4 regions of the Streptomyces sp. NPDC003011 genome follow, and region 2 is predicted to be linked to each of the others. Evidence: riboswitches for the same ligand, from Rfam matches in the RefSeq annotation. Region 2 holds a riboswitch; each other region holds the start of a gene.

Region 1 (5,848 bases), on a different contig from region 2:
GGGGAGGACACGGCCGGGGTGATCCTGCCGACGGAACTGGTGGTACGGGACTCCGCGTGACCGCGTGACCGCGTGAGCGGGTGAGCGGGTGAGCGGATGAGTGGGTGAGCGCGTGAACCGGAAGAGCCGTCAACGCATGTGAAGGATGCAGCCGTCCGGTTCGCGTCGAGTCGGCGCGGCGTTCCCTCCGTATTCTCTGATCATGGCCGCACCCACCGCGTATTCACTCATCGCCACCGACCTGGACGGAACGCTGCTCCGAGGCGACGACACGCTCTCCGACCGGTCGCTCGCCGCGCTCGCGCGGGTGGCGGCGGCCGGGGCCCGGCACCTCGTCGTCACCGGCCGGCCGGCGCCCAGAGTGCGGCCCCTCCTCGACGACCTGGGCAGCGAGGGGCTCGCGGTGTGCGGGCAGGGCGCGCAGGTGTACGACGCCGGCGCGGACCGCCTGCTGTGGTCGGTCACCCTGGACCGGGAGCTGGCCGAGACCGCGCTCGGCAAGATCGAGGCCGAGGTGGGCCAGGTGTTCGCGGCCGTCGACCAGGACGGTGTCGACGGGCTCACGCTCATCGAGCCGGGCTACCTGATGCCCCACCCGACGCTGCCCGCCGTACGCGTGGGACGGCGCGACGACCTGTGGGACGCGCCGATCAGCAAGGTGCTGCTGCGCCATCCCGACCTGTCCGACGACGAGTTGGCGGCGACGGCCCGTTCGGTGGTCGGTTCCCTCGCCACGGTCACCATGTCGGGGCCCGGGACCGTCGAACTCCAGCCATGCGGCATCACCAAGGCGACGGGCCTCGCGCTGGCCGCCGGGCACCTGGGGCTCGGGCCGCACCAGACCATCGCCTTCGGGGACATGCCCAACGACATCCCCATGCTGGACTGGGCGGCCCACGGCGTCGCCATGGCCAACGCGCACCCCGAACTCAGGGCAGTGGCCGACGAGATCACCCTGTCGAACGAGGACGACGGCGTCGCGGTCGTCCTCGAACGGCTCTTTGGCTGAGGGCCACCCGCGGGCGGCCGGTGCCGGAGCGGACGGCACCGGCCGGAGCAGGCCTAGTACGCGCCCCACACGTTGTCGATCGAGCCGTACCGCGCGGCCGCGTAGTTGCAGGCGGCGACGATGTTCGCGACCGGGTCGTACGGGTCCCACGCGGTGCCGGCCACGTGGTACGCCTGGAAGGTCGGGTCGATGGTCTGGAGCAGGCCCTTGGACGGGGTGCCCGCGGCGGCGTTGGAATCCCAGTTGTTGATGGCGTACGGGTTGCCCGAGGACTCCCGGATGACATTGCGGTAAATGCCGTTGTACGTCCCGGGAATTCCGTTTTGATCCATGATCTGGAGGGCCGCCCGGATCCAGCCGTCGAGGTTGTCGGCGTAGCCCAGCGAGGAGGCCGTGGCGACGGGCGGGGTCGCCGCGGAGGCGCTGGTGGCGCCCATGAGCGGGAGCGCCAGGACGGCGACTCCGGTGCCGGCGACGGCGAGCTTGCGGGCGAGGCGGGCGGTCTTGGAACCGCGGTACTGACCGGGTGCAGACATGGGGACGTTTTCCTCTCCGGCGCCTGCGAGGTGAGCTGTCGGGTTCGGGCGGGAGCTGCCCGGCCGCGCCGCCCTGAGGGCGAGGCGACTTCACCCCTAGCCGTTCCGGTACGACCTGTGTCGTCCGGCCCGGCGACTGACCTGGGTCCCCCGCTCCTGCCGTGCGGTGTTCGTCGATGGGTGTCTCCATGGGCGGCGGCAGGATGAGGCGTCCGCCCGACGGCCCGGAACGTATGCGAGAGCACATGTCCGGAACAAGTGGCGGATTCACAGATCGCACCTATTGACCTTGGTCTGGGGCGTATGAGGTGCTTGATCCTTTGCGTCTGCCATGACTCAACTGGCGCGAAGGGCAAGGGGAGACGCGGGCGGGCGGCGGTGTGGGCGCGCACGGTCCCGAGTGACCCAACTCACGGCTGAGCACAAGAGTGGCAAATAGGGCAATGAGCCCAACTCGTAGCCAACTGGCCGTCCGTGGGATCCGCTTCTCCCCGGCCCGGTGAACGGCCGCCCGCGGAACCCGCCCGGTGGCGTCCGTCGTCGCCGGGGCGGCTCAGGTCCACTCGTACGGAGGCGTAACCGTGGCCCGCGTGCCGGAGGGGGCGTTGCCAGTCGCGGAGCGTGGCCGGCCTGGCCGGGCGGCGTGGCAGGTGTTCGGGGATCGCGGGTACCGGTTCCTCCGTGAGGGGGCGCCCCGTGCGCGTGTACGGCGGCACCCCGTCCGGAGCGGGAGGCGGAGGGTCTCGTGGGCCGTCTCGCAGGGAGAGGACGAAACGGATGCGCAGGCTGGCCGGAGTGATCTCGGGGGCGGGATGCCCGGGCGGTTCCGTGAAGGTGTCGGTGGGGATCACCGGACAGGAGAAGGCATGATCGTCCTCCCGGGCGGGACGGCGGCCGGACGCGACCTCGGCCGCGCTCCGGGAAGCGATCCCTTACTTCCCGTTAGGTCCGATGATGTCCGATGTTTTCAAGTGATCAAAAACACATCCGGCCCGGTCCGATACCGCCCGGGCCGGACCGGTGGGCGCTAGCAGTGATCGAAACGTGACCGGATACGCTGACTTGAGTGATGGCAGCGACCTATCGACAAACCGTGTAATCGCCAGTAGACACCAGCAGACAGGAGATCCCTCGTGACCGTCGTCGGGCCGTTCGGGCTGAGCGTGCGGGACCAGGCTCTGGAAGCCGATGTCCAGGTCGGATTGGCGGCTGTCGAGGAGGGACTGCTCGAAGCCACCAAGAGCGAGGTCCCCTTCATCACGGAGGCCGCCCAGCACCTGGTGCGGGCGGGCGGAAAGCGGTTCCGGCCGCTGCTCGTGATGCTCGCCGCCCAGTTCGGGGACCCGTACGCGCCGGGCATCGTCCCGTCGGCGGTGGTGGTGGAGCTGACCCATCTGGCGACGCTGTACCACGACGACGTGATGGACGAGGCCGAGGTGCGGCGCGGGGTGGACAGCGCGAACACCCGCTGGGGCAACTCGGTGGCCGTCCTCACCGGCGACTTCCTGTTCGCCCGCGCCTCGCACATCCTGGCCGACCTCGGGCCCGAGGCGGTCCGGGTCCAGGCGGAGGCGTTCGAACGCCTGGTCACCGGCCAGATCCTGGAGACGGCGGGGCCGCAGGACGGGCGTGACCCGGTCGAGCACTACCTCGACGTGCTGGGCGGCAAGACGGGCTCGCTGGTGGCGGTGGCCTGCCGCTTCGGCGCGATGATGTCGGGCGCCGACGAGACGGTCGTCGACGTGCTGACGCAGTACGGCGAGCGGCTGGGCGTCGCCTTCCAGCTCGCCGACGACGTGCTGGACATCGCCTCCGACTCCCACGAGTCCGGGAAGACCCCGGGCACGGACCTGCGCGAGGGCATCGCGACCCTGCCGGTCCTGCGGCTGCGCGAGCGCGCGGCCCGGCTGGGCCTGGCCGAGGACATCGCCCTGTGCGAGCTGCTGGCCTCCGACCTCACCGACGACGCACGGCACACGCGGGCCCTGGCGGGCCTGCGGGCGCACCCCGCCCTGGAGCAGGCGCGCCGGGACACGGTCCGCTACGCGGAGGACGCCCGCGCGGCCCTCGCCCCGCTGCGGGAGTGCGACGCGAAGGTGGCGCTGATGGAGATGTGCGACGCGGTGGTCCACCGAGCCGGCTGACCGCCGAACCGGCTGACCCCTCCCGGGGTGACGCGGACCGCCCCCGGCCGCAGTGCGGTGACCGCGTGTTCCCGGCGCCTGATCCACCACCACGGAGGGCGGCGTCCGCTCCGCAACCCCTACGGGTCCGGGCCGGCGTCGCCTCCGGGTGTCATCCCGCAGGTGTACACGGAGTTGATCCCGGGGTCTGACGCTTCTTCCCGGCCGATTTGGTCAGATGGACACCACGGAAAACACCACTCCTCACCGATTCGGGTGAGAATGGCGGCTACGGGGTGGACACAGGGGGAGTTGGACAGCCGCCGCCGACGACGGAGGTAAGGCACACATGACACCGTACGAATCCGACGACAGCAAGACTGCCGCGGAGGCCGACGACCGGTACTCGCGCCGCCGCAGGGCCGCGCGGTACGTCGTCCCCGTCGCGGTGGTGGGGGTGGCGGCGGCGACCATCGGGCTCGTCCCCGCGCTCGCCGACTCCGGCGACCCCGACCTGCCGAAGATCAGCGCCCAGGAACTCATCGAGAAGATCGCCGCGTCGGACGTACAGCAGCTGTCCGGGACGGTGAAGATCAGCACGGATCTCGGGCTGCCCGACCTCGGCGGCCTGGAGAACAGTCTGGCCTCGGGCGCCATGGAGTCGGGCGGCGACGGCGGCTCGTCCGCCGACCCGTCCGCCAAGCTCACCGGGCTCGTGACCGGCACGCACACCCTGCGCGTCGCCGCCGACGGCCCCGACCGGCAGAAGCTGTCGCTGCTGGAGAGCGGATCCGAGTACAGCCTGATCCACGACGGCAAGGACGTCTGGGGCTACGACAGCAAGTCGAACGAGGTCTACCACGCGACCGCCTCCGACAGCGCGAAGGCGGAGAAGGAGCACGACGTCCCGGCCACGCCCAAGGACCTCACCGAGGAGGCCCTGAAGGCGGTCGACGACACCACCTCGGTGACCGTCGACGGCACCGCCCAGGTCGCGGGCCGTGACGCCTACCGCCTGGTCGTCAAGCCCAAGGACTCCGGTACCACGGTCGGCCAGATCACCGTGGCCGTGGACGCGAAGACCGGGCTGCCGCTGAAGTTCACGCTGACCCCGTCGAGCGGCGGCGCGGCCGTCGTGGACGCGGGCTTCACCCAGGTCAGCTTCGCCAGGCCGGCCGCCTCCACCTTCGACTTCACCCCGCCCAAGGGCGCGAAGGTCACCGAGGGCGACACCATCGAGCACGGCGAGCACCGCGGCCACGACGGGGCGGGCGCGAAGTCCGAAAAGGACCTCGGCAAGGAGCTCGACGGCCTCAAGGTCATCGGCGAGGGCTGGAACTCCGTCGCCGTCTTCGACACCGGCGGCGAGGGCATGCCCTCCGGCGCCGAGGCCGGCGGCGCGTTCGGCGGCTTCCTCGACTCGCTCGGCGACAAGGTGTCCGGCGAGTTCGGCTCGGGCACGGTCTTCTCGACCCGCCTGGTCAACGCCCTGATCACGGACGACGGCACGGTGTACGTCGGCGCGGTCGACAAGGGCGCCCTGGTGAAGGCGGCGAACGCGGGCAAGTAGGACCGTACGGGTACGACGAATCGAGGGAGCCGATGGGCGAACCGCCCGTCACGGACGCGGAGTCCGAGCCGCAGCCGCAGCCGCAGCCGCAGCCGGATGCCCGGCCGGACGCGCGGGACGTGGAGGGCGGTGTCATCCACACCCGCGCGCTCACCAAGCGCTACCGCGGCGGACAGCTCGCCGTGGACGGTCTCGACCTGGCCGTCCCGGCGGGCAGCGTCTTCGGCTTCCTCGGTCCGAACGGCTCCGGCAAGACCACCACCATCCGCATGCTGATGGGCCTCATCGAGCCCACCTCCGGGTCGGCCCGCGTCCTGGGCCGGCCCATGCCGCGCTCCGCGCGCGCCGTGCTCCCGCACGTCGGCGCCCTCATCGAGGGACCGGCTCACTACGGCTTCCTCTCCGGCCGCCAGAACCTGACGCGGTACGACGCCGCCGACCCGACCGCCGACCCGCGCACCCGCAGGACCCGCGTCGCGGCGGCGCTGGACCGGGTGGGGCTCGCGGCGGCGGCGGGCAAGAAGGCGCGGGCGTACTCGCTGGGCATGAAGCAGCGCCTCGGTCTCGCCGCCGCCCTGCTCCAGCCGCGCGAGCTGCTGGTCCTGGACGA
Region 2 (5,848 bases):
TGTCGGTGGTCGGCGACATCGACCCGGAGCAGACGCTCGCCTGGATCGAGAAGTACTTCGGGTCGATTCCGGCGCACGACGGCAAGCCCGCCCCGCGCGACGGCTCCCTGCCCGACGTCATCGGGGAGCAGGTGCGCGAGGTCGTCGAGGAAGAGGTCCCGGCCCGCGCCCTGATGGCCGCCTACCGGCTGCCGAACGACGGCACGCGCGCGTGCGACGCGGCCGACCTGGCGCTCACCGTCCTGGGCGGCGGCGAGTCCTCCCGCCTCTACAACCGGCTCGTACGGCGTGACCGTACGGCGGTCGCGGCCGGCTTCGGACTGCTGCGGCTGGCCGGGGCGCCCTCCCTGGGCTGGCTGGACGTGAAGACGTCCGGCGACGTCGAGGTGCCGGTCATCGAGGCCGCCATCGACGAGGAGCTCGCGCGGTTCGCCGAGGAGGGCCCCACGGCCGAGGAGATGGAGCGCGCCCAGGCCCAGTTGGAGCGCGAGTGGCTGGACCGGCTCGGTACGGTAGCGGGCCGCGCCGACGAACTGTGCCGCTACGCCGTCCTGTTCGGTGACCCGCAGCTCGCCCTCACCGCCGTCCAGCGCGTCCTCGACGTGAGTGCCGAGGAGGTCCAGGAGGTCGCCAAGGCCCGTCTGCGCCCCGACAACCGCGCGGTCCTCGTCTACGAGCCGACCACCACCGAAGCCGAAGACGCCGAAGCCGGCGACGAGAACGACGAGGAGGCGGCCCAGTGACCGAGCTCGCCGCGATGGAGTTCCACCCCCAGCCCCAGGCGGGCGAGGCCAGGCCGTGGGCGTTCCCGGCGCCCGAGCGCGGAGCGCTCGGCAACGGCCTGACCGTGCTGCGCTGCCACCGCCCCGGCCAGCAGGTCGTCGCCGTCGAGGTGATCCTGGACGCGCCCCTGGAAGCCGAGCCGGCCGGTCTGGACGGCGTCGCCACGATCATGGCGCGGGCCTTCTCCGAGGGCACCGACAAGCACTCCGCCGAGGAGTTCGCCGCCGAGCTGGAGCGCTGCGGTGCCACCCTCGACGCGCACGCCGACCACCCCGGCGTACGGCTCTCCCTCGAAGTCCCCGTCTCCCGCCTGGCCAAGGCCCTGGGCCTGCTCGCCGACGCCCTCAGGGCGCCCGCGTTCACGGACGGCGAGATCGAGCGGCTGGTCCGCAACCGCCTCGACGAGATCCCGCACGAGCTGGCCAACCCCTCCCGCCGTGCCGCCAAGGAGCTCTCCAGGGAGCTGTTCCCGTCGACCTCGCGTATGTCGCGCCCGCGCCAGGGCAGCGAGGAGACGGTCACGGCCATCGACTCCGCGGCCGTACGCGCCTTCTACGAGAAGCACGTCCGACCGGCCACCACCACCGCCGTGGTCGTCGGCGACCTCACCGGTCTCGACCTCGACGCGCTGCTCGGTGACACGCTCGGCGCCTGGACCGGTTCCCCGGCCCAGCCGCGTCCGGTGCCGCCGGTGACCGCCGACGACACCGGCCGGGTCGTCATCGTGGACCGTCCGGGCGCCGTCCAGACGCAGCTGCTGATCGGCCGCGTCGGCCCGGACCGGCACGCGCGCGTGTGGCCCGCGCAGGTGCTCGGCACCTACTGCCTGGGCGGCACCCTCACCTCCCGGCTGGACCGCGTCCTGCGTGAGGAGAAGGGCTACACCTACGGCGTGCGGGCGTTCGGGCAGGTCCTGCGCTCGGCTCCGGACGGCTCGGGTGCCGCGATGCTCGCCATCAGCGGTTCCGTGGACACCCCGAACACCGGTCCGGCCCTCCAGGACCTGTGGACCGTGCTGCGCACGCTCGCCGCGCAGGGCCTGACCGACGCCGAGCGCGACGTCGCCGTCCAGAACCTCGTGGGGGTGGCGCCGCTGAAGTACGAGACCGCGGCGGCCGTCGCCGGCACGCTGGCCGATCAGGTCGAGCAGCACCTGCCGGACGACTTCCAGGCGACGCTGTACCAGCAGCTCGCCGCGACCGGCACCGTGGAGGCCACCGCGGCGGTCGTGAGCGCGTTCCCGGTGGACCGCCTGGTGACCGTCCTCGTCGGCGACGCCGCGCAGATCAAGGAGCCCGTCCAGGCCCTCGGCATCGGCGAAGTCAGCGTCGTCTCAGCCGAGTAGCCGCAGCCGTGCCCACAGGCCCCGGTGACAGGAGTGCCACCGGGGCCCCTTGATGTCCGACGGATGTCCGAATTGAGGGAAAGGTTGCCTGTCTGCCCTGTGGCATGCGCTACAAAAGCCGTGATCCGTTTGGGGATTGAAAGTCGGCACGTTTAGCGTCATCCCGGCTGTTCGTCAGGCAGTGCGCCGCGTCCGCGGCACCGGACAGTCATCGCCGAGTCCCCGCATGGCGCGAGCCAGGGGAGCCGGGGACCCACACCAGAAGTCCCTGGGGTGAATCGGACGCCCGCGCGCACCGCGAGGGGGCCCGTAGGAGACCTTCCTGCTCCGAACCCGTCAGCTAACCCGGTAGGCGAGAGGGAAGGAAAGGACCAGCCACTCCATGGCGTTCATGTGCGCCGCCGGTAAGCACCGTCGTCCCAGCCGGATGAAGCGCAGCACCGCCCGTGCGGCCGGCGTCGCGGCTCTGGCCACCACCGGTGTCATCGGCTCCCTGGCCGCCCCCGCGCTCGCCGCCGAGCCCGCGGCCGAGCAGACCGGTCTCACCCCCGTCATCACCATCGGCGACGCGATCGCGGACCAGATCGACGCCCAGGCCGCCGCCCAGAAGCAGGCCGCCGACGAGGCCGAAGCCCAGCGGAAGGCCGAGGAGGCCGCCCGCAAGAAGGCGGCCGCGGACGCCAAGAAGGCCCGCGAGGCCGAGGAGCGTGCCGCCCGCGAGGAGGAGCGCAGGCGTCTCAACGCCTACGTCGCCCCGATCTCCGGTTCGTACATCTCGACCAGCTACAAGTCCGGTGGCTCCCTGTGGTCCTCCGGCAGCCACACCGGTGTCGACTTCCATGCCTCGACCGGCACGTCCGTCCACGCGGTCGGCTCCGGCACCGTCGTCGAGGCCGGCTGGGGCGGGGCGTACGGCAACCAGATCGTGATCAGGATGAACGACGGCACGTACACCCAGTACGGCCATCTGTCGTCCATCGGCGTCTCGGTGGGCCAGTCGGTCACCCCGGGACAGCAGATAGGCCTCTCCGGCGCGACCGGCAACGTCACCGGCCCGCACCTGCACTTCGAGGCCCGGACGACCGCCGAGTACGGCTCGGACATCGATCCCGCCGCCTACCTGCGCTCCCACGGCGTGAACCTCTGACCTCGCACGCCGTGAGCGTCTGACGCTGCCACGGAGTGAACGTCCGACGCCCGCACGGCGGGCGCGTCCCGCGACGGACGGCAGGACATCCCGAAGCCCCGGCTCCCCGAGCCGGGGCTTCGGCCTTTCGGATGCCCGTCTGTCCAAAAAATATCCATGGATTCCGACCCGCCATCGGAAATTCCGGCTCATTGCAATAGAGTCACTGAACACACGTCAATCGTCGACGTTTCACGGGGATTAAGGCGGAGGTCGGTCATGCGTATTCCGGCGCACTCGGTATGCACCGCGATCCGGGACGACATCGTCGCGGGTGTCTACGAGCGCGGGGGCCGGCTCACCGAGGAACTGCTCGCGCGGCGCTACGGCGTCTCGCGCGTCCCCGTCCGCGAGGCCCTGCGCACGCTGGAGGCGGAGGGCTTCGTGGTGACCCGGCGGCACGCGGGCGCGTGCGTCGCGGAACCCACCGAGCAGGAGGGCGCCGACCTCCTGGAGATGCGCATGCTGCTGGAGCCGCTCGGCGCCTCCCGGGCCGCCCAGCGGCGCACGGAGGCCCACCTCAAGGTGTTGCGCGGACTGGTCCGGCTGGGCCAGGAGCGGGCCAGGCGGGGCAACAGCGAGGATCTGCGCTCCCTGGGCGGCTGGTTCCACGAGACGCTCGCCCAGGCCTCCGGAAGCCCCGCGATGACCTCGATGCTGACCCAGCTGCGCCACAAGATCGCCTGGATGTACGCGGTGGCGGCGCCCGCCGACCCGGTGGAGTCCTGGGCGGAGCACGGCGCGATCGTGGACGCGGTGGCGCGCGGCGACAGCGAGCGCGCGCGGACGGTCACGGCGCTGCACACCGAGCGCGCCACGGCCGCGCACCGGCTGCGCTTTCCGTCCCAGGCGGATCGCCCGGACCGTGTGAGGAACTCGCAACATCCCGTAAACATGACGGGCCTGCGGCATTAACACGAGCGCCGTATACAAAGAGGCGTAATTCCCGGGGGATTATTTCCGCTGCCCGGGAACAGGAAATGCGAAGGGCCCGCCCGATAATTCGGACGAGCCCTTCTGTGTTCCGTTACGGTGCCGGCGCTCAGACGGTCTCGGGGAGCTCTTCGAGACCCTCGGCGACGAGCTTCGCGAGACGGTCGAGGGCGGCGTCCGCCCCCTCCGCGTCGGAGGCGAGGACGATCTCCTCGCCGCCCTGGGCGCCCAGACCGAGGACGGCCAGCATGGAGGCCGCGTTGACGGGGTTGCCGTCGGCCTTGGCGATCGTCACCGGGATACCCGCGGCCGTGGCGGCCCGGACGAAGATGGAGGCGGGACGGGCGTGGAGACCCTCGGCCCAGCCGACGTTGACGCGGCGCTCAGCCATGTGATGCTGCCCTTCGGTGTATCAGGTTGTCTAGACCAGTTTCCCATACGTGAAGCATGCCCGGAGCGGTCCTTCGTCCCGCTCCGGTGTGTCGTCGGACCGCGGCCTCGGCCCGACTCCCGTCCCGCACAGACTGCCTCGCGCCGTTGTCGTACGCGAGCCGTACGCTGGGGCCCATGCAGACCTCGTCGGATCGGCACGAGTACCCCGCCCACTGGGAAGCCGACGTGGTGCTGCGCGACGGCGGTACCGCGCGCATCCGGCCCATCACCGTCGATGACGCCGATCGCCTCGTCAGCTTCTACGAGCAGGTGTCGGACGAGTCGAAGTACTACCGCTTCTTCGCGCCCTACCCTCGCCTGTCCGCCAAGGACGTCCACCGCTTCACGCACCACGACTTTGTGGACCGGGTGGGACTCGCGGCCACCATCGGCGGCGAGTTCATCGCCACCGTACGCTACGACCGCATCGACGCCGAGGGCATGCCCGCCTCCGCCCACCCGTCGCCCGCCACCCTTGCCACAGGGCGCTTCGCCGCCGCCCCTGACATCCCCGACGAGGCGGAGGTCGCCTTCCTGGTCCAGGACGCCCACCAGGGGCGCGGTGTCGCCTCCGCCCTGCTGGAACACATCGGGGCCGTCGCGCGCGAGCGCGGCATCCGGCGATTCGCCGCCGAGGTGCTGCCCGCCAACAACAAAATGATCAAGGTGTTCACGGACGCCGGATACACCCAGAAGCGCTCCTTCGAGGACGGCGTCGTCCGCCTGGAGTTCGACCTGGAGCCGACGGACCGCTCACTCGCCGTGCAGTACGCGCGCGAACAGCGCGCCGAGGGCCGCTCCGTGCAGCGCCTGCTGATGCCCGGGTCCGTCGCCGTCGTCGGGGCCGGCCGCACGCCCGGCGGAGTGGGCCGAGGCGTCCTCGGCAACATCCGGGACGCCGGGTTCACCGGCCGGCTGTACGCCGTGAACAAGGTCCTGCCCGAGGGGCGGACGGACATCGACGGCGTGCCCGCCTACCGCTCGGTGCGGGACATCGAGGGTCCGGTCGACCTGGCGGTCGTCGCCGTGCCCGCTCCGTACGTCCCCGACGTCGTCGAGGAGTGCGGCCGGCACGGTGTGCAGGGGCTCGTCGTGCTCTCCGCCGGATACGCCGAGAGCGGGCCGGAAGGGCGCGAGCGGCAGCGGGACCTGGTCCGGCACGCGCGCGC
Region 3 (5,848 bases), on a different contig from region 2:
GGTTCGCCGAGCGGGGCAGCGCCGACCTCATCCACGACTTCGCCTTCCCGCTCCCCATCTACGCGATCTGCGACCTGCTCGGCGTCCCCCGCGAGGACCAGGACGACTTCCGCGACTGGGCGGGCATGATGATCCGGCACGGCGGCGGGCCGCGCGGCGGTGTCGCCCGGTCGGTGAAGAAGATGCGCGGCTATCTCGCCGAGCTCATCCACCGCAAGCGCGAGGCGCTCCCCGCCGAGAGCACCCCCGGCGAGGACCTCATCTCCGGGCTCATCCGCGCCTCCGACCATGGCGAGCACCTCACCGAGAACGAGGCCGCCGCGATGGCCTTCATCCTCCTCTTCGCCGGCTTCGAGACGACCGTCAACCTCATCGGCAACGGCACCTACGCCCTCCTCACCCACCCCGGGCAGCGCGACCGGCTCCAGCGGTCCCTCGCCGCCGGCGAACGCGGGCTCCTGGAGACGGGCGTCGAGGAACTCCTGCGCTACGACGGCCCCGTCGAGCTCGCCACCTGGCGGTTCGCCACCCGGCCGCTCAGCATCGGCGGGCAGGACATCGCGGCCGGCGATCCCGTGCTCGTCGTCCTCGCCGCCGCGGACCGGGATCCGGAGCGGTTCGCCGATCCGGACGTGCTCGATCTCTCCCGGCGGGACAACCAGCATCTCGGATACGGCCACGGCATCCACTACTGCCTCGGCGCGCCCCTCGCCCGCCTGGAGGGCCAGACCGCCCTCGGCACGCTCCTCACCCGGCTCCCGGACCTGCGACTCGCGGTGGACCCAACGGACCTGAGGTGGCGCGGGGGGCTCATCATGCGCGGACTGCGCACGCTGCCCGTCGAGTTCACGCCCCGTGGCCGGACGCCTTCACGCAGGTAAAGGTGACACGCCCTCAACTCTGTGATCTTCACGTGATCTGCGCGGCATTAACTTGTGACAAGTGATCGTGTGCCTATACGTTCACGGATCAGCGCGGCGCCGAGCACCACGCGCCGCGCCGGTCACCGTTGTCTTGTGAAAGGTCTCCGCATGCTCTCCGGGAACGGCCGTCATCGTCGCCCCCGCCAGGCTCCGGCTCTTCTCGTCGCGGCCGGAGTGACCGGCTCCGCCATCGCGATCCCGCTGCTCGGTGCCACCGGCGCCAGCGCGGCGACCGGCACCACCTGGGACCAGGTCGCCAACTGCGAGACCGACGGTTCCTGGAGCGCGGACAGCGGCGACGGGCACTACGGCGGACTGCACATCGCCCAGGAGGACTGGGAGCAGTACGGCGGCCTCGACTACGCCTCGCGCGCCGACCAGGCCAGCCGCTCCCAGCAGATCGCCGTGGCGGAGAAGATCCTCGCCGACCAGGGCGTCGGCTACTGGTCCACCTGCGGGCTGCTCAACGGGCTCAGCAAGGACTCCCGGGCGGCCGACGTCGACACGGGTGTGGCGGGCGACGCGACGCCGGACACGTCGAGCGGGACGGGCGGCTCGGCCTCCTCCGGCCTGTCCGACCCCGCGGATCCGTCGACGGGTTCCTCCGCGGACGCGGAGTCGGACACGGCGTCGCCGTCCGCGTCGGCCTCGTCGCCCACGGATTCGCCGGATTCGCCGGATTCATCGGGCTCTTCGGGCTCTTCGGGCTCTTCGGGCACCGGGGACAACCTGGCCAACTCCGACACATCCGTTGATCCCGGCGCGGGTTCCCGTGACTCCCAGGATTCCGGCGACTCCTCCACCGGCACGGAGAATCAGGACGACTCGGACAACTCCTGGCAAGTGGGCGGTTCTTCGAGCCTCGTCGACACCGGCGCCCTCAGCGGCGGCAAGCACCGCGGCGGCAGCGCCGATGAGAACGCGACCCTCGCCGCCGCCGACACGGCCACCTCCGGCGGCCGTCACGCCGCCCGGGGCGACTCCTACACCGTCCTTCCCGGAGACACGCTCGCGTCCATCGCCGACTCCCTTGGGCTCGACGGCGGATGGCGTGCGCTCTACGAGGAGAACAAGCAGGCGATCGGTGGTGACCCGAGCCGTATCGTGCCCGGTCAGACCCTTGGACTTGGTGTCGAATAGGGCGAAAACCAACGGGAGTTCACGTCACGCTTCGCACTGAATGTCCGGTTTGGCGAAAGTGTGGGATGAGTCTCAGAAGCCCTGATCGTCTTTGAAATTCCGTGGATCGCGTGTCTACCGTCGGGACCGCTCGCCAACACGAGCCCCGGCTGCCGCAACGCCGAATCCTGCCAGCGGCCGTCCGGGAACAGTCGTCGCGTCAAGCGCCGTAGGCAGGAGCGGGGGACCCAAGGTAAGCGCCGGGGCCAGCACTTGAGGCTGGAACCGGCTTGGGGTGAAGCCGCACCTCGTGAGAGGCGCGGCCGGGCAACTCAACCGGCCCGAACCCGACAGCTCACCTCGCAGGCGTCGGTGAGGGGATCCACCATGCTGTTTTCCGCCAAGGGCAAGCACCGTCGCCCGTCCAAGGCCACCCGTGCCATCGCCATCGCCGGTGTCACCGGTGCCGCCGTCGCCGCCCCGCTGATGGCGGCCGGCAGCGCCTCCGCCGCCACCGCCTCCGAGTGGGACACCGTCGCCCAGTGCGAGTCCGGCGGCAACTGGTCCATCAACACCGGCAACGGCTACTACGGCGGCCTGCAGTTCTCGGCCTCCACCTGGGCCGCGTACGGCGGCACGCAGTACGCCGCGCAGGCCAACCAGGCCTCCAAGGCGCAGCAGATCGCCGTCGCCGAGAAGGTCCTGGCGGGCCAGGGCAAGGGTGCCTGGCCGGTCTGCGGCGTGAGCCTGTCCGGTGCCGCCTACAACGGAGCCGGTGCCGAGTCCTCGTCGAGCGGCTCCAGCAGCTCCTCGCAGAGCCAGAGCCAGAGCCAGGGCCAGAGCACCGACACCAGCAGCCGCTCGACCAGCGAGCAGCCGGCCTCCCGCTCCGCCGAGCGTCCGGCCACCAAGAAGACCGTCACCACCCCGACCGGCAAGAAGGTCAAGAAGGGCGACGGCGAGTACAAGGTCGTCTCCGGCGACACCCTCAGCTCCATCGCCGACAAGCAGGGCGTCAAGGGCGGCTGGGCGAAGCTGTTCGAGCTGAACAAGGACATCGTCGAGGACGCCAACCTCATCTACCCGGGTCAGCAGCTGCACCTGAAGTAGTACGCGGCGCCCAGCTGAACCACAGCGACCCCACATCCGGGTCCTTCATGATGAAGGCCTCGTGAGGGTCCCCCCGTCCCCACGGGCTCCCCGCTCCGGTGCGTGTTCCCCCGTACGCACCGGAGCGGGGCTTTTTTGTGCCCCTCTTCGTGCCCCTCTTTGCGCCCCCTGTGTGTTCCGCTCTCCGCTCCGCTCTTTGTTCCGTTCGGAAACAATTTACTCTCGGTTCTGCCCAAGGGGTGGGCGACCGGCTGGCCGATCCCCCCGGGCCGGTTAGGCTCGGTCTCGCAGGACCCACCGTGGTCCTGCTGCCCACGTCACATCCAAGAAGGAGATGCTCGTGCCGTCCATCGACGTCGTCGTAGCCCGGGAAATCCTGGACTCCCGAGGCAACCCCACGGTCGAGGTCGAGGTCGGCCTCGACGACGGCAGCACCGGTCGTGCCGCCGTCCCGTCCGGCGCCTCCACGGGCGCATTCGAGGCCATCGAGCTCCGCGACGGCGACCCGAACCGCTACCAGGGCAAGGGTGTCGAGAAGGCCGTCCTGGCCGTCATCGAGCAGATCGGCCCGGAGCTGGTCGGCTACGACGCCACCGAGCAGCGGCTGATCGACCAGGCGATGTTCGACCTGGACGCCACCGACAACAAGGGCTCCCTCGGCGCCAACGCCATCCTCGGCGTCTCCCTCGCCGTGGCCCACGCCGCCTCCGAGGCCAGCGACCTCCCGCTCTTCCGCTACCTGGGCGGCCCGAACGCGCACCTGCTGCCGGTGCCGATGATGAACATCCTGAACGGCGGCTCGCACGCCGACTCCAACGTGGACATCCAGGAGTTCATGATCGCCCCGATCGGCGCGGAGTCCTTCTCCGAGGCCCTGCGCTGGGGCACCGAGGTCTACCACACCCTCAAGAAGGTGCTGAAGAGGAAGGGCCTGTCCACCGGCCTCGGCGACGAGGGCGGCTTCGCCCCGAACCTCGGCTCCAACCGCGAGGCCCTCGACCTCATCCTCGAAGCCATCAACGAGGCCGGCTACACCCCCGGCGAGCAGATCGCCCTCGCCCTCGACGTCGCCGCCTCCGAGTTCTACAAGGACGGCGTCTACTCCTTCGAGGGCAAGGACCGCTCCGCCGCCGAGATGACGGAGTACTACGAGGAGCTCGTCGCGGCCTACCCGCTCGTCTCCGTCGAGGACCCGCTGTTCGAGGACGACTGGGCCGGCTGGAAGGTCCTCACCGACAAGCTGGGCGACAAGGTCCAGATCGTCGGCGACGACCTGTTCGTCACCAACCCGGAGCGTCTGGCCCGCGGCATCGACGAGGGCGCGGCCAACGCCCTGCTCGTCAAGGTCAACCAGATCGGCTCGCTGACCGAGACCCTGGACGCCGTCGAGCTGGCCCAGCGCAGCGGCTTCAAGTGCATGATGTCCCACCGCTCCGGCGAGACCGAGGACGTCACCATCGCCGACCTGGCCGTCGCCACCAACTGCGGCCAGATCAAGACCGGTGCCCCGGCCCGCTCGGAGCGCGTCGCCAAGTACAACCAGCTGCTGCGCATCGAGGAGATCCTCGACGACGCCGCGGTGTACGCCGGCCGCTCGGCCTTCCCCCGCTTCAAGGGCTGAGCCGTACCTGGCCACGCCTGAGCCAGTCGTACGTACGTCCCCGTACCCGGTCCCGTACCGTGTGCGGGGACGTACGCACGTGTGAGACGGGAGGCGGGGACATGGCCGTGAAGGACCGGGACCGGTTCTCCACCACGACCAGGATCCGGTTGCTCGGCGAGCAGACGGCGGCCCGCGTCTACCGTTCCCAGACCAAACGGCAGGCCCGCCGCTCCCGGCTGACCGGCCGCGCCGCGCTGCTCGCCCTCGTGCTGTGCACGCTGGTGGTGGCGCTCGCCTACCCCATAAGGCAGTACGTCTCCCAGCGCGCCGAGATCGCCGACCTGCAACGCAGGCAGGAGCAGGCCCGGCAGCGGGTCGAGCAGCTGCGCGACCTCAAGGCACGCTGGCAGGACGACGCGTACGCGGAGCAGCAGATCCGGCAGCGGCTGCACTACGTCATGCCGGGCGAGACGGGCTTCATCGTCATCGGCCCGGACGCGGCCACGCGCTCGCGCGCCGACCAGGGCGCCGCCGGCCGCCCCTGGTACGCCAACGTCTGGGACGGCGTCGACAAGTCCGACGCCTCCGACCAGTGAACTGACCGATAGAAAGACAGGCATGCAGACGCCCCCGCCCCCTACGCCGCGCACCGACCCCACCGACGCGGACGTCGAGGCCTTCCAGCAGCAGCTCGGGCGCCCGCCGCGCGGCCTGCGCGCCATCGCGCACCGCTGCCCGTGCGGACAGCCGGACGTGGTCGAGACGGCCCCCCGGCTCCCCGACGGCACGCCCTTCCCGACGCTCTACTACCTGACCTGCCCGAAGGCGTCCTCCGCGATCGGCACGCTGGAGGCGAACGGCGTGATGAAGGAGATGACGGCCCGGCTGGAGAACGACCCGGAGCTTGCCGCCGCCTACCGTGCCGCGCACGAGGACTACATCCGGCGCCGGGACGAGATCGAGGAGCTGAAGGGCTTCCCGAGCGCGGGCGGCATGCCCGACCGGGTCAAGTGCCTGCACGTCCTGGTCGCCCACTCCCTGGCGGCCGGCCCGGGGGTGAACCCGCTCGGCGACGAGGCCCTCGCCATGCTGC
Region 4 (5,848 bases), on a different contig from region 2:
CCGATCGCCGTCGAACCGCTGATCGCGGCGGGCGCCGGGTCGTTGGCACCGTTCCCGCCGACCTGGGTGTACGAGCCCGGCCCGAGGTCGACCCGCCACAGCCGCCGTCCGGTGAGCGTGTACGCCTCCAGCAGGTCGGGCCGGTCACGGGCCGGGGAGAGGCGGCTGACGACGAGTTCGTACCGTCCGTCGCCGTCGAGGTCGCCCGGCCAGGCGTGCTGCACGACGTAGCCGTCGGCGGTGGCGAGGGGGATCTCGGCATAGCCCCGGGAGAGGTCGAGCGCGGCCCGGCCCGGCTTCAGCTCCCGCCCGTCGACCACGGCTCGCACGGTGTACGTGCCGGTGCCCGGGCTGTCGTCCTGGTACGTCGTCGACCGGGTGACCGGCGCCCGGTTCAGCCGCCGTCCGTTCTTGTACACGTGGAAGCCGATGGCGTCGCCGTGCCGTGCGTACTCGGTGCCGAGCAGACGCCAGCTGAGGAACGTGCCTCTGCCGGACGGGACGGCGACCAGCCCCCGGTCGAGGTTCTCGACGCTCCTGCGCGAGGGCTCCGCGGCCTGGCCGGAGGGGGCGGCGAACAGCCCGGCGAGCAGGGCCGCGGCGGTGACGGCGACAGTTCTTCGGCGTCGGCGGACGGGGTGCACGGGAACTCCTTCGGGACGTCGGCGGCAGGAAGCGCTTGCCTCACTGCGGAGTTCACTGTGTCCCCGCCCTTCCCTCGCTGTCGACGCTCCGGACCCCGGCGCCACAAGATCGCAATGCGGCGATCATGAACGAGACATGGGCGACATGAACGAGACAAGAACGCCCCCGGCGACCAGGAGTGCTCACCGGTCGGCTTCCCGCCCGCCCCCGAACACGCCGGAGGCCGGACCCGGGGATCGGGGTCCGGCCTTCGGCGGCGTGTCAGACAGGTGGTCGGCGGGCGTCAGCCGACGGAGACGCCCTTCGCGCGGAGGTAGGCGACCGGGTCGACGTCCGAACCGTAGCCGGGCGAGGTGCGGATCTCGAAGTGCAGGTGCGGGCCCGTCACGTTTCCGGTCGCGCCGGAGAGGCCTATCTGCTGCCCCGCGGCCACGGTCTGGCCGCTGGAGACGGAGAGCGAGGACAGGTGCGCGTACTGCGCGTAGTAGCCGTCGGCCAGCTGGATGACGACCTGGTTGCCGTACGCGCCGCCCCAGCCCGCGGAGACGACCGTGCCCGCGCCCACGGACTTCAGGGAAGTACCGGTCGGGACGACGAAGTCGACACCGGTGTGGTAGCCGCTGGACCACATGCTGCCGGACATCCGGTACGGGGTTCCGACGGTGGCACCGGCCACCGGAGCGGAGAACCCGCTCGCGGTGCTGGCGGTTCCGGCGCTCTGGGTGGTGGCCGTCGACTCCTGCGACGAGGAGGTCTTCGACGAGGAGGCGGACGAATCCGACGAGGAGGCGGACGAATCCGACTTCTTCGACTCCGACTTCTGCGACGAGGAGGACGAGGAGCCGGACGACGAGGAGTCCGAGGACTCGGTCTTCGGCGTGCCGGCGGCGGCCTTCTTGCCGATCGTGAGTTTCAGACCGGGGTGGATCAGCGACGGGTCCTCGCCGACGGCCTCGCGGTTGTCGGCGTAGAGCTTCTGCCAGCCACCGCTGACACTCTGCTCGTCGGCGATCTTCGCGAGATAGTCACCGGCCCGCACCGCATAGGTCTTCACGCCGGACGTCTGCGTGGCGGCCTTCTTCTCGGCCGCCGGCTTTTCGGCCACCGCATTCTTCGCGGCGGTGGGAACCGATGACTGAACGGCATTTTCCGTGACGGACTGGGCACTCGCCGCATGGGCGCCGGTGGCTCCCAGGAGCGGAAGGGCGAGTGCGGCGCCGCCGGTTCCGGCGACGGCGATGGAACGAGTGAAGCGCTGAGCCTTGGGGCGGCGGTGCTTACCCTTCGCGGGCATGACGAATTCCTCTCCGGCGCCTGCGAGGTGAGCTGTCGGGTGCGGGCTGGAGATGCCCGGCCGTACCGGAGTACGGCTTAACCCCTAGCCTGTTCCGGAGACCGGAACAGGCGGTTGTGCCTGTGGGTCCCCCGCTCCTGCCGTGGACGGGTGAGTGTGCGGGCTCCGGGCGGCGGCAGGATTGGGCGTCCGTCCGGATCGGTGGTGAACGTAAGCGACCAAGACGCACAGGGACAAGTAGAGGTTGTATGTGAATGCGCTTCTCTTGATCCTGTGAGGGAATTCCTGGTCACCCTCCGTCAATCGGAGGGCACCTCCTCACCCCGAATTCCCATGTGGAGTATGTGCATTACGTGAACATGACGGGCGACGCACGGTCACGAGTATGACGCTCCTCACGCCCCGCCCATCAGATACCCCTATTCCAGCCAGAGTTGAACTAAGACGCCAATTCAGGCAGAAGTCTCAAATGCGGCGCAACCGGAGAACTGCCGCATCCAGGTCGCCGTGCAGTCCGGTCCGCAGCCCGTGATGCAGCAGGACGGCCCCCCGGTGGACTTCGCCCGTTTCACGGCATTCGTACGACGCCGTCGGGTCGAGTCCGCGCAGCCGCACCGCCGGGACGGGCTCGCCGTGATGCTGCGCCTGGAGCCAGGCGAGGACGACCGCCTCGTCGCCGAGCACGTACTGCACCGCGCTCAGTCCGCCCTCCGGGGGCCGCAGCCGGTAGAGGTCGCCCCGCTGCACCAGGGGCCGGATCTCCTTGTAGAGAGCCACCCAGTCGCCCGCCTCGGCGAGTTCCTCCTCGGTCCACTCGGCAAGGTCGCCGCCGACTCCGAGCACCCCGGCCATGGCGCTGACGAACCGGAACCGCAGTGAGCTGACCCGGCCGTTGAGCTGGGTGTTGGGGCTGTCGGTGACCCAGGCGGCCATCACGCGCGCGGGGTGGATCTGGCTGAAGCCGTGCTGGATGGCGAGCCGGTCCAGCGGGTCGGTGTTGTCGGAGGTCCACACCTGGTCCGTACGGCTCATGACACCCAGGTCGATCCGGCCGCCGCCGCCCGAGCAGGACTCGAAGGCGACGCCCGGGTGCGCCGCACGCAGCCGGTCCAGCAGCCGGTAGAGCGCGTCGACGTGGTCGACCCACAGGCGCTGCGGGTAGGCGTCGCCGGGCCAGCCCGCGTCGGTGAAGCAGCGGTTGAAGTCCCACTTCACGTAGTCGATCGGGGCGCTGGAGAGCAGTCCGTGGAGCTGCTCCCACAGGTACTCCTGGACGTCCTCGCGGGCGAGGTTCAGTACGAGCTGGTTGCGCAGCTCCGTCCGCTTTCGTCCCGGTTGGTACTGCACCCAGTCGGGGTGGGCGCGGTAGAGGTCGCTGTTCGGGTTGACCATCTCCGGCTCGACCCAGATGCCGAACTGCATGCCGAGGCCGTGGACGTAGTCGGCCAAGGGCTTGATGCCGCCGGGGAAGCGGTCCGGGTTGGGCGTCCAGTCGCCGAGTCCGGCGCGGTCGCTGGTGCGCTTGCCGAACCAGCCGTCGTCCACGACGAACAGCTCGACGCCCATCGCCGCCGCCCGGCGGGCCAGCACCCCCTGCTGCTCCTCGGAGATGTCGAACTCCGTGGCCTCCCAGGAGTTGAACAGCACGGGCCGGTCCCGGTCCGCGTCCGGGATGACGTGGGCGCGCTGATAGGCGTGCCAGGCGCGGCTCGCCCCGCCGAAGCCGCCGTCGCTCCACAGGCCGGCGAAGACGGGCGTGGTGAAGGACTCGCCCGCCGCCAGCCGCAGCAGGCCGGAGTCGTCGTAGCCCGCCCCGCCGGTGATCTGCACGCGGGTGTCGGGGAGTTCGGCGACGGCGATGCGCCAGGAACCGGACCAGCCGAGGGCGCAGCCGTAGACCTCGCCGCGCTCCTCGGTCGCGTCGGTGTCCAGCGCGACCCACGGCAGGTGCTGGTGCCCGGTGTGGCCGCGGCGGCTGCCGATGACCTTCTCACCGTAGGTGAGGGGGGCGCGTACGAGCCGGGACTCCGCGGCCCAGCGGCCGTGCAGCTGGGACAGCCGCCAGCCGTCCTCCCGGTCGGGCAGGGTCCAGGTGGCGGAGTCGGCGCGCAGCACCTCGACCGCCGGGCCCTGGTTGTCCAGGGTCACCCAGCGCTCCACGACGTCGTGCCGCATCCGGTAGTGCAGCGTGATCGCCAGCTCGCCGTCACGGAACCGCAGCCGCAGCTCGTCGTCCTCGGCCCTCTCGTACGCGTCGAAGCGCCACTCGGTGCCGCGTCGCTCCTGGGTGCGCACGGACAGGGCGGGGCGGACGAAACGGGGGCCGCCCTCGACGGGGTACTCCTCACGTCCGTCGAGCGGGGACTCGAAGGGCCAGTAGTCCGGCAGCGGGCGGACGGCCAGGGCCTCGGCGTCGGCGAGCGCGATCCGCGGCCCCCAGTGCAGGTGGAGGAGCTCGTCCTCCCCGGTGAGATGGAGGGCGTAACTGCTGGTCGGCCCGGACAGAATCCACGTACGGCCGTTTCCGGCGATCTCCAGCATGCAGTCCCTCACAGATACGAACAGACACGAACAGGTGCACTCAGGCGTCAACATCATCAAGGGCCGCGAGCCCTCGGTGCAACGCCTGTGGACAACTCATTGCCCCAGGCAGCCATGTCGTATCGTCGAAGGCGTGCCCGTCGTCGAGCCGCGTCGGCGGGACCGAATGGGAGGAGTCCCCGTGACGCAGCAGGTCCCGTCGACCGAGCCCGAGCTGGCCGCAGTGCGCAACTTCCGGGACGTGGGCGGGCTGCCGACCGTGGACGGCCGCCGGGTGCGGCAGGGCGTGCTGTTCCGCAGCGGCCACCTCGCGCACGCGACCGAACAGGACGCCGGCTTCCTCGCCTCCCTGGGCCTGCGCACGGTCTTCGACTTCCGCAACGCGGCGGACCAGAAACTGGAAGGTCCCGACATCGAGCTGCCGGGCGTGCGGAATGTGAACCTGCCGCTGAGCGATCCGGCGGACGGCGCCGAGTTCTGGAAGATGGTCCGCGACGGCGAGATCGACCAGCTGCGCGAGATCCTCGGCGACGGCAAGGCCGCGCGCCGCATGATCGCCTCGTACCGCTCGATCGTCACGGAGCGCACCGCCGAGCACTCCCAGGTGCTGCGCGCGCTCGCCGACGACAGCGTCCCCGCGCTCATGCACTGCGCCGCCGGCAAGGACCGCGCGGGGCTGTCCATAGCCGTGACCCTGCTCGCCCTGGGCGTGGAGCGGGAGGCGATCTTCGCCGACTACCTGGAGTCGAACGCCAAGCACCGCCGCTACAAGGTGCGCCGCAGCGGCAGCTCCTCCTCGGCCTACTCCCCCGAGGTGATGGAGCTGCTCAGCCCCCTGTTCGACGCCCGCGCCGAGTATCTGACGGCCGCCTTCGAGACGATCGAGGAGACCTGGGGTGGCGTCGACGCCTACCTGGAGAAGGGCCTGGGGATCACCCCGGAGATCCGGGAGCGGCTGCGGGACCGGCTGCTCGAATGAGGCGTACGGCCCCGCCCGGCGCCGGCGGCCGCTACGTGGCCCCCACCTCGAACAGCACGTAGATGAAGGCCGCGAAGAGATGGCCGACCGCGAGGTAGATGATCAGTCGCACCCACAGGGCGCGCGGGAACTTCTCCTCCATGTCACTCATGGCATGTCTCCGAAGGTGGGGCCCAGGCACAGCGTGGCCGTGGGGCTCTGCAGCAGGGTGTGGACGAACAGGAGGTCGACTCCGTCGGGGTCCTGGGCGGCGATGCGGTGCGGGGTCAGCGAGTCGAAGTGCGCGCTGTCGCCCGCCGCGAGCCGGTGCGTGGTGTCCCCGAGGCGCAGCCGCAGCCGCCCCTGGAGCACGTAGAGCCATTCCTCGCCGGGGTGGACGCGCACCATGT

The links. A riboswitch is a leader RNA that binds a small molecule or an ion and turns the genes downstream of it on or off. The one in region 2 is predicted to bind cyclic di-AMP.
Region 1: linked by a shared signal. The riboswitch ahead of ACWD0J_RS10525 (transglycosylase SLT domain-containing protein) and the one ahead of ACWD0J_RS20540 (M23 family metallopeptidase) in region 2 are both predicted to bind cyclic di-AMP.
Region 3: linked by a shared signal. The riboswitch ahead of ACWD0J_RS04675 (transglycosylase family protein) and the one ahead of ACWD0J_RS20540 (M23 family metallopeptidase) in region 2 are both predicted to bind cyclic di-AMP.
Region 4: linked by a shared signal. The riboswitch ahead of ACWD0J_RS13720 (M23 family metallopeptidase) and the one ahead of ACWD0J_RS20540 (M23 family metallopeptidase) in region 2 are both predicted to bind cyclic di-AMP.

What each region holds. Positions count from the first base shown of each region.
Region 1 covers NZ_JBSFTY010000015.1:8,068-13,915, reverse strand. Annotated here, with positions in the region: gene ACWD0J_RS10535 (LacI family DNA-binding transcriptional regulator) at 1-60, shown strand, start outside; gene ACWD0J_RS10530 (HAD family hydrolase) at 203-1,009, shown strand; gene ACWD0J_RS10525 (transglycosylase SLT domain-containing protein) at 1,063-1,545, opposite strand; cyclic di-AMP (ydaO/yuaA leader) riboswitch at 1,551-1,731, opposite strand; gene ACWD0J_RS10520 (polyprenyl synthetase family protein) at 2,679-3,689, shown strand; gene ACWD0J_RS10515 (LolA family protein) at 4,018-5,238, shown strand; gene ACWD0J_RS10510 (ABC transporter ATP-binding protein) at 5,271-5,848, shown strand, end outside.
Region 2 covers NZ_JBSFTY010000038.1:44,802-50,649, forward strand. Annotated here, with positions in the region: gene ACWD0J_RS20530 (M16 family metallopeptidase) at 1-743, shown strand, start outside; gene ACWD0J_RS20535 (M16 family metallopeptidase) at 740-2,128, shown strand; cyclic di-AMP (ydaO/yuaA leader) riboswitch at 2,331-2,498, shown strand; gene ACWD0J_RS20540 (M23 family metallopeptidase) at 2,511-3,275, shown strand; gene ACWD0J_RS20545 (GntR family transcriptional regulator) at 3,534-4,229, shown strand; gene ACWD0J_RS20550 (HPr family phosphocarrier protein) at 4,357-4,638, opposite strand; gene ACWD0J_RS20555 (bifunctional acetate--CoA ligase family protein/GNAT family N-acetyltransferase) at 4,815-5,848, shown strand, end outside.
Region 3 covers NZ_JBSFTY010000006.1:42,286-48,133, reverse strand. Annotated here, with positions in the region: gene ACWD0J_RS04685 (cytochrome P450 family protein) at 1-881, shown strand, start outside; gene ACWD0J_RS04680 (transglycosylase family protein) at 1,032-2,063, shown strand; cyclic di-AMP (ydaO/yuaA leader) riboswitch at 2,258-2,426, shown strand; gene ACWD0J_RS04675 (transglycosylase family protein) at 2,430-3,152, shown strand; gene eno (phosphopyruvate hydratase) at 3,487-4,773, shown strand; gene ACWD0J_RS04665 (FtsB family cell division protein) at 4,875-5,351, shown strand; gene ACWD0J_RS04660 (DUF501 domain-containing protein) at 5,374-5,848, shown strand, end outside.
Region 4 covers NZ_JBSFTY010000021.1:75,347-81,194, forward strand. Annotated here, with positions in the region: gene ACWD0J_RS13715 (rhamnogalacturonan lyase family protein) at 1-644, opposite strand, end outside; gene ACWD0J_RS13720 (M23 family metallopeptidase) at 929-1,939, opposite strand; cyclic di-AMP (ydaO/yuaA leader) riboswitch at 1,944-2,102, opposite strand; gene ACWD0J_RS13725 (alpha-galactosidase) at 2,405-4,480, opposite strand; gene ACWD0J_RS13730 (tyrosine-protein phosphatase) at 4,662-5,459, shown strand; gene ACWD0J_RS13735 (DUF6126 family protein) at 5,491-5,610, opposite strand; gene ACWD0J_RS13740 (helix-turn-helix domain-containing protein) at 5,607-5,848, opposite strand, start outside.